4 regions of the Rhizobium sp. IY2 genome follow, and region 4 is predicted to be linked to each of the others. Evidence: riboswitches for the same ligand, from Rfam matches in the RefSeq annotation. Region 4 holds a riboswitch; each other region holds the start of a gene.
The links. A riboswitch is a leader RNA that binds a small molecule or an ion and turns the genes downstream of it on or off. The one in region 4 is predicted to bind cobalamin.
Positions count from the first base shown of each region.

Region 1 (3,202 bases), 160 kb from region 4:
TCATGCCCATGTCCTGATAGCGACCCAAAACGCGCAAACGCAGTGTGTATTTGATGTGTGAATAAATCATAAAGTAGAAAGGGATGCCGGAGCACACGCGTGTGATTTCGCTATCACGCCCGCTGGTGATCTGCCGCGATCAGCTGTTTTCCGCGATCGCCTCTTCAGGCTCCGTCTGCCGGTGTTTGCGGCGGCGCGTCGTCAGTTCCGCGCCGGCATCGCGCGGCAGGCGCAGGAAGGTGATGCAGGCGAGCGCCGAAATCGCCGAGACGCTGAAGAAGGCGACGTGGAAATCCGAGACCAGCAGCCGGCCGCTATGGAAGCTGCTCGAAATTTCGAGGATGCCGCCGGCGATCGCCACACCCATTGCCATGGAGATACGCTGGGCAACGGCATTGATCGCGGTTGCCTGGCTGCTGTCGGCGGCGTCGACATCGCCGAAGGCCATGGCGTTGACGCCCGAGAAAGCCATGGAGCGGAACAGGCCGCCGATCAGCAGGCAGGCCATGATCAGGAACAGCGGGGTTTCGGCGGTGAACAGGCCGTTGATGCCGAGGAAGATCGCCGCCAGCAAGGTGGTGATTGATATGACGGTGCGGAAGCCGAAGGCATTGAAGGTGCGCGAGGCGGCGAATTTCGAGCCCATGGAGCCGAGTGCGCTGACGAAGGTGACCGAGCCCGACTGCAACGGCGTCAGGCCGAAGCCGAGCTGCAGCATCAGCGGCATCAGGAAGGGCAGCGCGCCGAGCCCCATGCGGAAATTCGAGGCGCCGAGGATCGCCGCCCGGAACATCGGGTAGCGGAACATCTTCGGATCGAGAAGCGGATAGGGCGCGCGGCGAGCATGCAGGAGGTAGAGGAGACCGGAAAGGATGCCGATCGCAACCGTGACATAACCGTAGATGACGGGCACGGCCGGCAGGCTGATCACCGAGACGCCGAAGACGAAGCCGGAGAAACCGAGGCCGCAGAGGAAGAAGCCCGGGAAATCCATCGGCCGCGGGCTGCGCGGCTCGACCGCCGGCAGGAAACGGGTGACGAGGATGATGCCGAGCACGCCGATCGGGACGTTGATCCAGAAGATCCAGTGCCAGGTGAGATAGGTGGTGAGGAAACCGCCGATCGGCGGCCCCAAGATCGGGCCGATCAAGGCGGGAATGGTGAGCCAGGCCATGGCGTCGACGAGTTCGTGGCGTGGCGTTCCCCGGACCAAAAGCAGGCGGCTGACCGGCGTCATCATCGAGCCGCCGGCGCCTTGGACCAGCCGTGAGATGACGAAGGCCGTGATCGAGTTGGAGAAAGCGCAGGCGACCGAGCCGATCATGAAGACGAAGATCGCCATGCGGAAGATGTTGCGCGCACCGAACCGATCGGACATCCAGCCGCTGATCGGGATGAAGATCGCCAGTGCCACGAGATAGCTGGTGACGGCGAGCTTCAGCGCGATCGGCGAGGTGCCGATATCGGCTGCGATCGCCGGCAGGCTGGTGGCGATCACGGTCGAATCCATCTGTTCCATGAACAGGGCGACCGCAAGGATCATGGGCGTGAGGCGGGGCACGGGCAACCGGGATGCTGCGAGGGACTGTATCGTCCATACGCCTTCGGTGGTGATAAGGCCATAGAAACTATGGATGAAGGAGCTTGTCGAGCCGCTTCAAACCGACGCGGGAGGGTGCGTGGCTCAACGTGGTTCCCGACTGCGACCTCGGGCCGGCTTGCCGTCGCCGCGCTTTCCTGAAATAGATGCGCCGTCAGGTGCCCGCCATCAACGCGGGAGAATCGGGAATCCGGTGCAAGGCCGGAACGTGCCCAACGCTGTAAGGCCGACGCTTGCCGCTTCATCTCGCCACTGGCTTCTCGCCGGGAAGGCTGCGGCAGACGGATGACGCCGAGTCAGAAGACCGGCCTGGCAAGATTGACCGATCCGCGCGGACGGCGGGCGGTTGCGTTGTTGGGGATTTGACGATGCGACCCTTTGATGAGGATGCCCTTTCGGCGGCGTCCGGTTTTTCCTTGGCCGAGCGCGAGGCCGTCTATCACGCGATCAAGACGCGGCGCGACGTTCGCAGCCAGTTCCTGCCCGACCCCTTGCCTGACGATGTCGTGGAGCGGCTGCTGACGGCCGCCCATCATGCGCCCTCCGTCGGCTTCATGCAGCCGTGGAATTTCATTCTGGTGAAAAGTGCCGCGGTCCGGGCGCGCGTCCAGGACGCCTTTGTGAAGGCCAATGAGGAGGCGGCGCTGATGTTTACCGGCGAGCGGCGGCAGGCATACCGCTCCCTCAAGCTCGAAGGCATCACCGAGGCACCGCTCGGCATATGCGTGACCTGCGACCCCACCCGCAGCGGCAGCGTGGTGCTGGGGCGCACCCACAATCCCAGGATGGATAGCTATTCCACAGTCTGCGCCATCCAGAATCTCTGGCTTGCGGCGCGGGCGGAAGGGGTCGGCATCGGCTGGGTCAGCATTTTTCGCGAAGGCGATCTGAAAAGCATTCTCGGCATACCCGAGCATATCGAGGTGGTCGCTTGGCTCTGTGCCGGTTTCGTCGATCGGCTTTATGACGAGCCGGAACTGTCCGTCAAAGGCTGGCGGCAGCGTCTGCCGCTCCAAGAGCTCGTCTTCCATGACGGGTGGGGACGCAACGACCCGTAGCAATCACTGCTGTTGAGGCTGCGGCCCCGGTGTTGCCGGATTGGCGAGGTCTATCGAGCCTTGATCACCGGCAAGGAATTGCGGGCCGACCTGGCGGACCTTGTTCTGCACGGGATCGTAGGGGCGCTCCGGGACGGATGGTTGCGGTGGGGCTGCGGCAGCATCCTTCGCCGTGGGATTGGTGCGGATGGTGGTGATCGAACCTTGTTGCGGCGGTTCGCTTGACGGCTGCTTGCCGCGCATCTCATCGTAGTAGGCGGTGAGATTGCAGGCGCAGGAGGACTTTTCCCCCGGCGTGCGGTTCTTGTAGGCAAAGGCGTTTTTCATGGCGCTGTAGGGCGTGCCCGTTGCGACCGAGATCATGTTCGAGGCTTCGGTGCTCGTCACGTCACGATAGAACAGCTCGGTCTCGATACCCGGGCACATCTTGGCGCACGTCTGGGCGTCGCGGCCGAAATCGACCGAAGTGGCGTTCGAGCTGATCGGGAAGAAGCCGCCGTCGCAGGTGCGCACGCACATGGTGCTGACCGGCGAGAGCATTTCG
Region 1 is NZ_JBLKNU010000001.1:1,073,846-1,077,047, forward strand. It holds gene ACMUVN_RS05270 (DHA2 family efflux MFS transporter permease subunit) at 140-1,543, opposite strand; cobalamin riboswitch at 1,740-1,928, shown strand; gene bluB (5,6-dimethylbenzimidazole synthase) at 1,969-2,658, shown strand; gene ACMUVN_RS05280 (DUF2865 domain-containing protein) at 2,662-3,202, opposite strand, start outside.
Region 1: linked by a shared signal. The riboswitch ahead of bluB (5,6-dimethylbenzimidazole synthase) and the one ahead of cobU (bifunctional adenosylcobinamide kinase/adenosylcobinamide-phosphate guanylyltransferase) in region 4 are both predicted to bind cobalamin.

Region 2 (3,202 bases), on a different contig from region 4:
GCTACCGCCTGGGAAGGCCTGCCGCTGACGCCGGATCACGGCGGCCCGATGCGCCTGGTCGTGCCGCATCTTTATTTCTGGAAAAGCGCCAAATGGCTGCGCCGCATCGAGCTGATGCCCGACGACGAGGCTGGCTTCTGGGAAAAGAACGGCTACCATATCTACGGCGATCCATGGCGCGAGCAGCGCTATTCCGACGATTGAGCCTTCGGCCGCAGGAAGTGGCGAAGCCCAAAAAAACCAAGGCCGAACAATGCAGCGAGCCCGGTCAGCGACGCCATGCTGGCTGGATGAAGTGGCACCTTGCCCCAGTGTGGCTTGATGACATCGGCGGTGTTGAAGGCCTCGCCGCTGAACCGGCAGGTGACGAGCGCAAGGCCGCGCCGCGTCATGTCGGCGTCGACGGCGGAAATGATTTCATTCGCGGCAGCCCTCTCTTGCGGCATCTCGCGCATCGACAGCAAGACCGCCTTGGCCGCCGCGAGATAGGCATGGGCGCATTCGTTGAACGGGCTTTCCTCGTCCGTCACGCTGCCCGGCACCCGGCCCCAGAGACAATAGGAATACTGGATCTCGGCATAGTTCAGGACGCGGCGGAACGGCTCGTTGGTATCGACGGCACGGGAAGCAAGGTCGATGATCCCACTGCGATAGTCTGCAATCACCGCCATCTCGCCATGGGAAATTTCCGGAATATCCAGTCCGGTATGGCTGCCGCCGCCGCTAGGGCTATGGGCAAGAGCGCTTCCAGCAACCACACAAAAAAAGACGGCGGTGGCAAACGCCGTCGACACGAGTGGTATGGTTCTGCTGCTTGTCATGGCCGCCCGAAAAGTTCAGGGCGCCGGCAAGCGGCGCCCTTCGATGCGTTCAGTGAAATGCCGTTGCCGGCCGGCCGCGTTGCCCGTCCTTAACGGCAAGCCGCTTTTCCGCCAGCACTCCGAAGGCAAGGCCCAAGGTTGTCCAGAGGATCACATGCATGCCGAGCGAAGTCGTGCGGAACCGCCAGAGGACCATCGCCGAGAAGTTCTCCGGCACCTCGTTGATCGGCGGCAGCAGATAGAGCACGACGCCGATGAAGACGAGATAAGCGATTCCGGCGATGATCGCGCCATTCCAGAGACCGAAACGCCCCGCGAGGCGGCGCGACAGCGCCACCGCGGCAATCAGCGCGGCGAGCGAGACGACGATCATCAGGAAGAACAGTTCGGTCCTGACGCCGATCGTATCGGGATTGCCCACCGCCGGCGGGTTGGCCGGATACTTGATACCGGGAACGAGGACGATCGCCACGAAGGCGGCAATGGCGATGACGGCCGAGGTGCCGCGCGCCGAAAGGCTGCTGAAACGGCCGTGCACGAAAGCGAAGGCGAGAGCGAAGAGCCCGCCAACGGCAACGCTGTAGGCCATGACGCCGGTGAAAAGGCCGAGACCGGCCTGCGTGGCGCGGCTGACGATTTCAGGTTCGGCAGCTTCACCGGCCGCCTGGGCACTCGCCTCCTCGAAGGCGATCGCCGCATCGACCAGCGGCTCGCCGAAGATATGCGCAAAAGCGAAAACGAGGATGCCAGCAATCAGGCCCGCGAGCATGCCGCGAAGCAGAAGATTTCCAACCATGTCAGGAACTCCCCTAAAGCATGTCGCGCAAAAGTGTGCAGCGATTTTGCGATAACGACATGCGAAAACAAAGACCTAAAGTGAGGCGCGAATCTGAAAGATCGCGACGCGCTTTAGTGGCAGGGAAAGCCGAGGAGATGACGGCCGTCATGCACGAATTCGTGCACATACATCCCGTTGAACAGCGCCATCGCGCCTTCCTCGGTGCCGACAAAATAGAGAACGATGAGCATCAGCAGGCCACCGAAGATCGCCCATGGCAGGATCTCTCCCAGGGGGATCGGCGCCGGTGCCGCGACGGGCGCAAAAGTGGTGTCAGACATGTATTCCTCCGGGAATGACGCGTTCAGTCGAAAGAGTGCTTGTGCAGTAGGGTCTGACTTCCAGCGCGAAGAGCTTTCGACACGCTGGTCACAGTGGCGCGACCGCGCCGGATTTCCACCGGCTTCCAAACCCGCAACAGCACGGTTATATCTGCACGCCGAAGAGACTGTCAACGAAACTTCACAAGCCGGCCGAGGGCCGTCCTGCGCCGCTACAGCCGCACTCCGGGAGATCAGAACGACCGTGAATACGCGCCTCACCTGGATCTGCCACGGCGCGACGATGGCGAGCCGCAAGGCCCTGTTCCCGCTCGACGAACCGCTGGAAGGCAAGGCGGCGGAAGAAGCCGACAGGATGGCCGCCCTGCCCCGCGCCGATCGCGTTGCCACGAGCCCCGCTTTGCGCGCCCGCCAGACTGTTGACGCGCTCCGCCTCCAAGCCCGGATCGATCCGGCGCTTCGCGACTGCGACCATGGCCGCTGGGCCGGCAGATCGATCGCCGCGATAGAGGCGGAAGAGCCTGAGAACCTCATGGCCTGGATGAGCGATCCGGAAGCGGCCCCGCATGGCGGCGAGAGCCTTCTTGATTTGAGAACACGCGTCGCCGACTGGATGGAGAGCGAATCCGCCCTCGGCGGCCATGTGATCGCCGTCAGTCACGCAGCCGTCATCCGGGCGGCGGTCGCCCATGTGCTTCAGGCGCCGCTCTCCTCTTTCTGGCTGAGCGACATCGAGCCGCTCGCCGTCATTCGCATGACCAGCAATGGACGACGCTGGTCTCTGCGCTTCCAGCATTAGAGCGCCGTGCGTCCTTTCGGACGCACAAGGACGCTCGACACTTTCAATCCTCGCATCGCGCTGTCCGAAAATCGATTCCGATTTTCGGACCGATGCTTTAGCGAGTCCTGATCATATCCAGCCTTACACAAGCAAATCGCGTCATCTCTGTTGAACCCGGTTTCGCGGGGACTACTTCCTTATCCCAAGGAGATGGAAGAATGACATATGATTGGAGTGGGGAGCGCACGCGGCGCCTGCGTTTGATGCGTGTCGCCACAGTCACAGTTCTGGTCGGTCTCATCGTCAGCGTCCCGCTGCTGATCGTCACCGCCTGAAGCACGAAAAAGGGCGAGCGATGCCATGGCACGCTCGCCTTCGTTTTTTCCGCACCTGCCATTCTGCCAACCACGAAGAGGGCTCGCTCGGCGTTTTCCTCTGGCGCCAACGGTCCCTCGACGGCACATCAGGAGGCTGCCGCCTC
Region 2 is NZ_JBLKNU010000006.1:328,422-331,623, reverse strand. It holds gene ACMUVN_RS20925 (sulfite oxidase-like oxidoreductase) at 1-204, shown strand, start outside; gene ACMUVN_RS20920 (hypothetical protein) at 189-821, opposite strand; gene ACMUVN_RS20915 (CbtA family protein) at 871-1,617, opposite strand; gene ACMUVN_RS20910 (CbtB domain-containing protein) at 1,731-1,940, opposite strand; adenosylcobalamin (AdoCbl) riboswitch at 1,954-2,096, opposite strand; gene ACMUVN_RS20905 (histidine phosphatase family protein) at 2,185-2,739, shown strand.
Region 2: linked by a shared signal. The riboswitch ahead of ACMUVN_RS20910 (CbtB domain-containing protein) and the one ahead of cobU (bifunctional adenosylcobinamide kinase/adenosylcobinamide-phosphate guanylyltransferase) in region 4 are both predicted to bind cobalamin.

Region 3 (3,202 bases), on a different contig from region 4:
CCGTGCCGCCAGCCTTTGAGCTGGAAGCGCTGCCGGGCAAGGGTGTCAGCGGCAAGGTCGGCGGCGAGACGCTGGACCTGTTGTCGCCGCCGGCTGCCCGTGCGCTCGGGGCGCTCAGCGCGGAGCAGGATGCACGCATCACGGCGCTCAACGACGAGGGCAAGAGCGTATCGGTGCTGCTTGTCAACGGTATCGCGGCCGGCCTGATCGCCATGCGCGACGAGCCGCGCGAGGATGCCGAGGCCGGGCTCGCTAGCCTCAAATCGGCAGGCGTCAAGGCGATGATGCTGACGGGCGACAACAAGCGGACGGCGGCAGCCGTGGCCGGCATGCTCGGCATCGACTGGCTCGGGGAGATGATGCCTGAGGACAAGCAGCGTGTCGTCGGCGAATTGAAGCGCCAGGGCTTGATCGTCGCCAAGGTCGGCGACGGCATCAACGATGCTCCGGCGCTGGCCGCTGCCGATATCGGCATCGCCATGGGCGGCGGCACCGATGTGGCACTGGAGACCGCGGATGCCGCCGTGCTGCACGGACGCGTCGGCGACGTGGCGCGGATGATCGAACTTTCCAAACGCACGATGGGCAACATCCTGCAGAACATCAGCATCGCGCTGGGGCTGAAGGCGGTGTTCCTGGTGACGACGATCATGGGCATTACCGGGCTCTGGCCGGCGATCCTCGCCGATACCGGTGCCACCGTGCTGGTGACGATCAACGCGCTGCGGCTGCTTCGGATAAAGATATAAGCATTCCCCGACTTCATCCTCCGGCGCCCGTCACCGGCGGGATGTCCCATCGACGATTCGGGCCTGATCTCGAACCGAAATCTTTGGACCGGTCATAGGTCGGCTCCCCTCGTGGGGCTTCTCCACAGCCTGCTGTCTTTAAGCTTTGGTTATCCATGTTCTTCACAGGAATGTAGCGATTTCAAACCTGTCGTAACGCAATGCACAAACCATCCGTTGACGCGAATTTGGATTGGCGTACTATATCTAGTGTTCGAGGTTCCATCGATTCGTAGGGAGCGATGGCTAAGACGGGAATACGGTGCGTTTCGCCATGACGGCGCAACAACGCCGGAGCTGCCCCCGCAACTGTGAGCGGAGAGCAACTGTCCGATTTCAGGTCACTGAGGCATGAGGCCTTGGGAAGGCTGGGGCAGGGTGCTTTGACCCGTGAGCCAGGAGACCTGCCTCGAACAAAACGTCCACGGGCGGGGTGTCCGGAAGGTCGCGTTTGCATGGCTGCGGGGATCTCCGCATCGCGTTGCGCAGGCCCGAACCTCCGCCCCTGAAACCTTCGCATTGAGCCACTTCGGGGTGAAGTCATGTCAGTATCTCAATTCAGGCCGCCACCCGCGCAATATAAAGGGCACGTCGCGCCCGGCGGCTGAACGAGCCGCATAGCTGCAAAATACAGAGCCTTTTCGACGGATATCGAGAGATTTCCGATCGATGTCCTGCGTCCCAATCGCGTCGTCACGAGGAATACTATGACCATTACCGTCTACAGCAAGCCTGCCTGCGTCCAGTGCACTGCCACCTACCGCGCCCTCGACCGTCTGGGTGTCGATTATGACATCGTCGATATCTCGCAGGATGCCGAAGCGCTCGATCGGGTCCGCAGCCTCGGCTACATGCAGGCGCCTGTCGTCATCGCCGGCGAGCAGCACTGGGCGGGCTTCCGCCCCGACATGATCAGCGCGCTCTCCTGAGTGAGGACAAGCGGTGGGGTTGATCGTCTATTATTCCAGCCGATCCGAAAATACCCATCGGTTTGTCGCCAAGCTCGGACTGCGCGCGGCGCGCATTCCGACCGGTGGCGTTGACGCGTTCCATATCCACGAACCCTTCGTGCTTGTTGTGCCGACTTATAGCGGCGACGGCGGCAAGGGTGCCGTTCCCAAGCAGGTGATCCGTTTCTTGAACGATGCGGAAAACCGAGGACACATCCGCGGCGTGATCGCCGCGGGCAACAGCAATTTCGGCGAGACATACGGGCTCGCCGGCGACGTGGTCTCGCGGAAATGCCTGGTGCCGTATCTCTACAGGTTCGAGCTCATGGGCACGGAAGACGACGTCGCCAACGTCAAACACGGGATGGAACGATTTTGGACACGGGAACAACTCTGACGCGGGATGCGGGCGCAAAACCGCATAACACTTTTGCTCATCCCGCCGGCGAACGCCCTTTGAAAGCGGCGGAAACGCTCGACTATCACGCGCTGAACGCCATGCTGAACCTCTATGACGAGGATGGGCGGATCCAGCTCGACAAGGATCGTTTGGCGGCCAAGCAGTATTTCCTGCAGCATGTGAACCAGAACACGGTGTTCTTTCACAATCTGAGGGAAAAGCTCGATTACCTCGTGACCGAGGGTTATTACGAGCAGGAGGTTCTCGACCAGTATTCCTTCAATTTCGTGCGAGACCTGTTCGACCAGGCCTATGCCAGGAAATTCCGTTTCCCGACCTTCCTCGGCGCCTTCAAATATTACACCAGCTATACGCTGAAGACCTTCGACGGAAAGCGCTATCTCGAGCGCTACGAGGACCGCATCTGCATGGTGGCGCTGGCGCTTGCGCGCGGCGACGAGGGCCTTGCCCGCGACATGGTGGACGAGATCATTTCCGGCCGTTTCCAGCCGGCGACGCCGACCTTCCTCAATGCCGGCAAGAAGCAGCGCGGAGAGCTGGTTTCCTGCTTCCTGCTGCGCGTCGAGGACAATATGGAATCGATCGGCCGGTCGATCAATTCGGCGCTGCAATTGTCGAAGCGCGGCGGCGGCGTGGCGCTGTCGCTGACCAATATCCGCGAGGCCGGCGCGCCGATCAAGCAGATCGAGAACCAGTCGTCGGGCATCATCCCGGTGATGAAGCTGCTCGAAGACAGCTTCTCCTATGCCAACCAGCTCGGGGCGCGGCAGGGCGCGGGTGCGGTCTATCTCAACGCCCATCACCCCGATATCATGCGTTTCCTCGATACCAAGCGTGAAAATGCCGACGAGAAAATCCGCATCAAGACGCTGTCGCTCGGCGTCGTCGTGCCCGACATCACCTTCGAGCTCGCCAAGAACAACGAGGACATGTACCTGTTCTCGCCCTATGACGTGGAACGCGTCTATGGCGTGCCTTTCACCGAGATTTCGGTGACGGAAAAGTATCGCGAGATGGTGGCGGATGCCCGCATTTCGAAGAAG
Region 3 is NZ_JBLKNU010000023.1:20,692-23,893, forward strand. It holds gene ACMUVN_RS32735 (heavy metal translocating P-type ATPase) at 1-749, shown strand, start outside; cobalamin riboswitch at 989-1,215, shown strand; gene nrdH (glutaredoxin-like protein NrdH) at 1,496-1,717, shown strand; gene nrdI (class Ib ribonucleoside-diphosphate reductase assembly flavoprotein NrdI) at 1,731-2,135, shown strand; gene nrdE (class 1b ribonucleoside-diphosphate reductase subunit alpha) at 2,114-3,202, shown strand, end outside.
Region 3: linked by a shared signal. The riboswitch ahead of nrdH (glutaredoxin-like protein NrdH) and the one ahead of cobU (bifunctional adenosylcobinamide kinase/adenosylcobinamide-phosphate guanylyltransferase) in region 4 are both predicted to bind cobalamin.

Region 4 (3,202 bases):
GTCGGGATCGCCACCTCGCGGGAGAGGTTGAGATGCAGCGCGCCGTGGCCGGCCGAGAGCACCTGCGGCGAGATCATCGCCAAGAGCCCGACGATGACGCCACCGAGCGCCGGGCAGAAGGGTGGGGCGATCGAACTCTTGCGCGCCAGTTCCTCGACGAAGGAGACGCCCTGCATGATCAGGATACCGATGCCGGCGCAGAAGGCGCCGAGCAGCAGCGCCGGGATATAATCGGCCGGCACGACCGAGCCGAAGCTGCCGATATCGATGGTGAAATCACCATCGGCAAGCAGCCTTGCGACAAGGGTGGAAATGAGAGCTGAGACGACGACGGGTGTCAGCGACACGATCGTATAGGTGCCGATGATCAGCTCGAAGGCATAGAAGGCGCCGGTCAGCGGCGCGTTGAAGGCGGCGGCGATGGCGCCCGCCGCGCCGCAGCCGACGAGGATGCGCAGGTCGGAGCGGCGAAGCTGCAGCTTCAGGCCGAATTTCGAGGCAAGGCCGGCGGCAAGCTGGGTATAGCCGGCCTCCAGTCCGACCGAGGCGCCGAACCCGTTGGAGATCAGGTTCTGGACGGCAACGATGATGCTGTCGGTCAAGGATAGACGGCCGCCATGCAGCGCATTGGCTTCGATCGGGTCGACCATCGGCTTCTTGCGCCGTTTCGCCAGCACCAGGAGCAACAGGCCGAGCAGAGCGCCGCCGATTACGGGCGCGGTGAGCAGCAGCATCTTGTTCTCGATCTCGGATGAGCTCAGCCGCTCGCTATCGGCGATGCCGAAGACCAGCTGATGCAGCTCACTGGAGACGTAGCTCATACCGGTGACGGCGAGACCCGAGATGATGCCGACGACGGCGCCCGCCAGTGACAGGCCGACCTCGCTGCGGCGGGTCAGCGCCCGCAGGCGGCCCGGATCGAAGAAAACACGCAGCGCCCGGAAACGGCGCCGATCCAATTTCATAAGCATGGCTAGACAACTAGGCGGGGAGAGGCCCGGTCAAGGGCGGAGATGGTCGCGCAGTCCGCTTGCGACGCAATTGCGGCGAAAAGCCGGCGCCCGGGACAAATATTTATGACGTAAGCCTCTGATAAATGACGATATTTTAGGTAGACTAAGTCGTGTTGATAGGGTTGGGCCATCTGCTCGGAAGCTGACCGGCCGTCAAGGCCGGTTGACTTCACACCCCGGCTTGCCTAACCATCCCTCAACGGATGGTCGCCCGACCATCCTGACATAACGGATGGTTCCGGATCGGTGTTGCGCCCTTCCGGATGAAAAGGGAATGTGAAGGGGCGGACCCAAACCGGGCGCCTTCATCACAGCCGACCCCGCGACTGTAGAGCGGTCAGGGTCTTCCATCCGGCACCGAGCCCCTCCGGCCGGCGGCTTGCAATCATGCAAGCGGGCGGGGTGGGCAACATGCCGGAAAAGCCACTGGAGATGCATGGTGATCAACCGGGGTCGGACGCCTCTAAATCTACGAATCGTCCACCTTTTCACCAATGCAGCCGGGAAGGCGAGGATGATCCGCCGGCACGATCAGGGCGACCGGTTTCCGGTCTGCCCCGATCGCGGCCGATAACCGCGAGCCAGGAGACCTGCCATTACGTGCCGGGCCAGAAGCCCACACCTGGGCACTACGCCCGTTGCCAGCACGGAGGTTGTCTTGGCTGAACGATTGAATTCAGCGCGGCCTGGTGCGGCGCTCGCGACGCCTCCAAGCAGCCCTGCAAGAGGAGTGCTTTCGGCCGGTTATGTCGAATACTCGGTCCCCCCAGCAGTCGAAAAAGGTGCACTCGGAACAAGCCACGGCTACGCACCCTCCCTGAGGAGCGTCTGAGCATGACCACCATCTTCATCCTCGGCGGCGCGCGCTCCGGCAAATCCCGCTTCGCCGAAGCTCTCGTCACCGCGACCGGCCTCGACCGCCACTACCTTGCCACCGGCCGGGCCTGGGACGAGGAGATGCAGGCGCGTATCACTCAGCACAAGGCCGACCGCGGTCCGTCCTGGACGACGCATGAGGAGCCGCTCGATCTCGTCGGCAAGCTTGGCGCCATCGACGGCGAGGGACGCATCGTGCTGATCGACTGCCTGACGCTCTGGGTCACCAATCTGATGATGGAGGAGCGCGACATGGCGGCGGAATTTGCAGCGCTCGCCGATTTCCTGGCCGCCGCGAAGGCGCGGCTCGTTTTCGTTTCCAACGAGGTCGGCCTCGGCATCGTGCCTAACAATCGCATGGCGCGGGATTTCCGCGATCATGCCGGCCGGCTGCACCAATCGATCGCGGCGAAGGCCGCCGAAGTCTATTTCATCGCGGCAGGCCTGCCGCTGAAAATGAAGGGTTAAGTTCATGAACCAGCAGAAAATTCCTGCAACCGTCATCACCGGCTTCCTCGGCGCCGGCAAGACCACGATGATCCGCAACCTGCTCACCAATGCCGGCGGCAAGAAGATCGCGCTCATCATCAACGAATTCGGCGATCTCGGTGTCGACGGTGACGTGCTGAAGGGCTGCGGCGCGGAGAATTGCACCGAGGACGACATCATCGAACTCACCAATGGTTGCATCTGCTGCACTGTCGCCGACGATTTCATTCCGACGATGACGAAGCTGCTCGAGCGCGAACAGCGGCCCGACCACATCGTCATCGAAACCTCGGGCCTCGCCCTGCCGCAGCCGCTGGTCGCCGCTTTCAACTGGCCCGATATCCGCACGCAAGTGACCGTCGACGGCGTCATCACGGTGGTCGATAGCGCCGCCGTTGCCGCCGGCCGGTTCGCCGACGACCATGATGCCGTCGATGCGCGCCGCGCCGAGGATGAATCGCTCGATCACGAAAGCCCGATCGAGGAGCTGTTCGAGGATCAGCTCACCTGCGCCGATCTCATCGTGCTCAACAAGACCGACCTGATCGACGCGGCAGGTCTTATCAGGGTGCGCGACGAGGTTGCCTCCCGCACGGTGCGCAAACCCGCGATCATCGAGGCGAAGAACGGCGAAGTCTCGGCCGGCATCCTGCTCGGCCTTGGTATCGGCACCGAGGACGATGTCGCCAATCGCAAGTCGCATCATGAGCTGGAGCATGAAGACGGCGCGCCGCACGACCACGACGAGTTCGACAGCTTCGTCGTCGATCTCGGACCCGTTGCCGATCCCGCCGGCTTCGTCGAGAAGCTGAAGGCGATCATAT
Region 4 is NZ_JBLKNU010000001.1:911,362-914,563, forward strand. It holds gene ACMUVN_RS04455 (chloride channel protein) at 1-971, opposite strand, end outside; cobalamin riboswitch at 1,230-1,626, shown strand; gene cobU (bifunctional adenosylcobinamide kinase/adenosylcobinamide-phosphate guanylyltransferase) at 1,848-2,357, shown strand; gene cobW (cobalamin biosynthesis protein CobW) at 2,362-3,202, shown strand, end outside.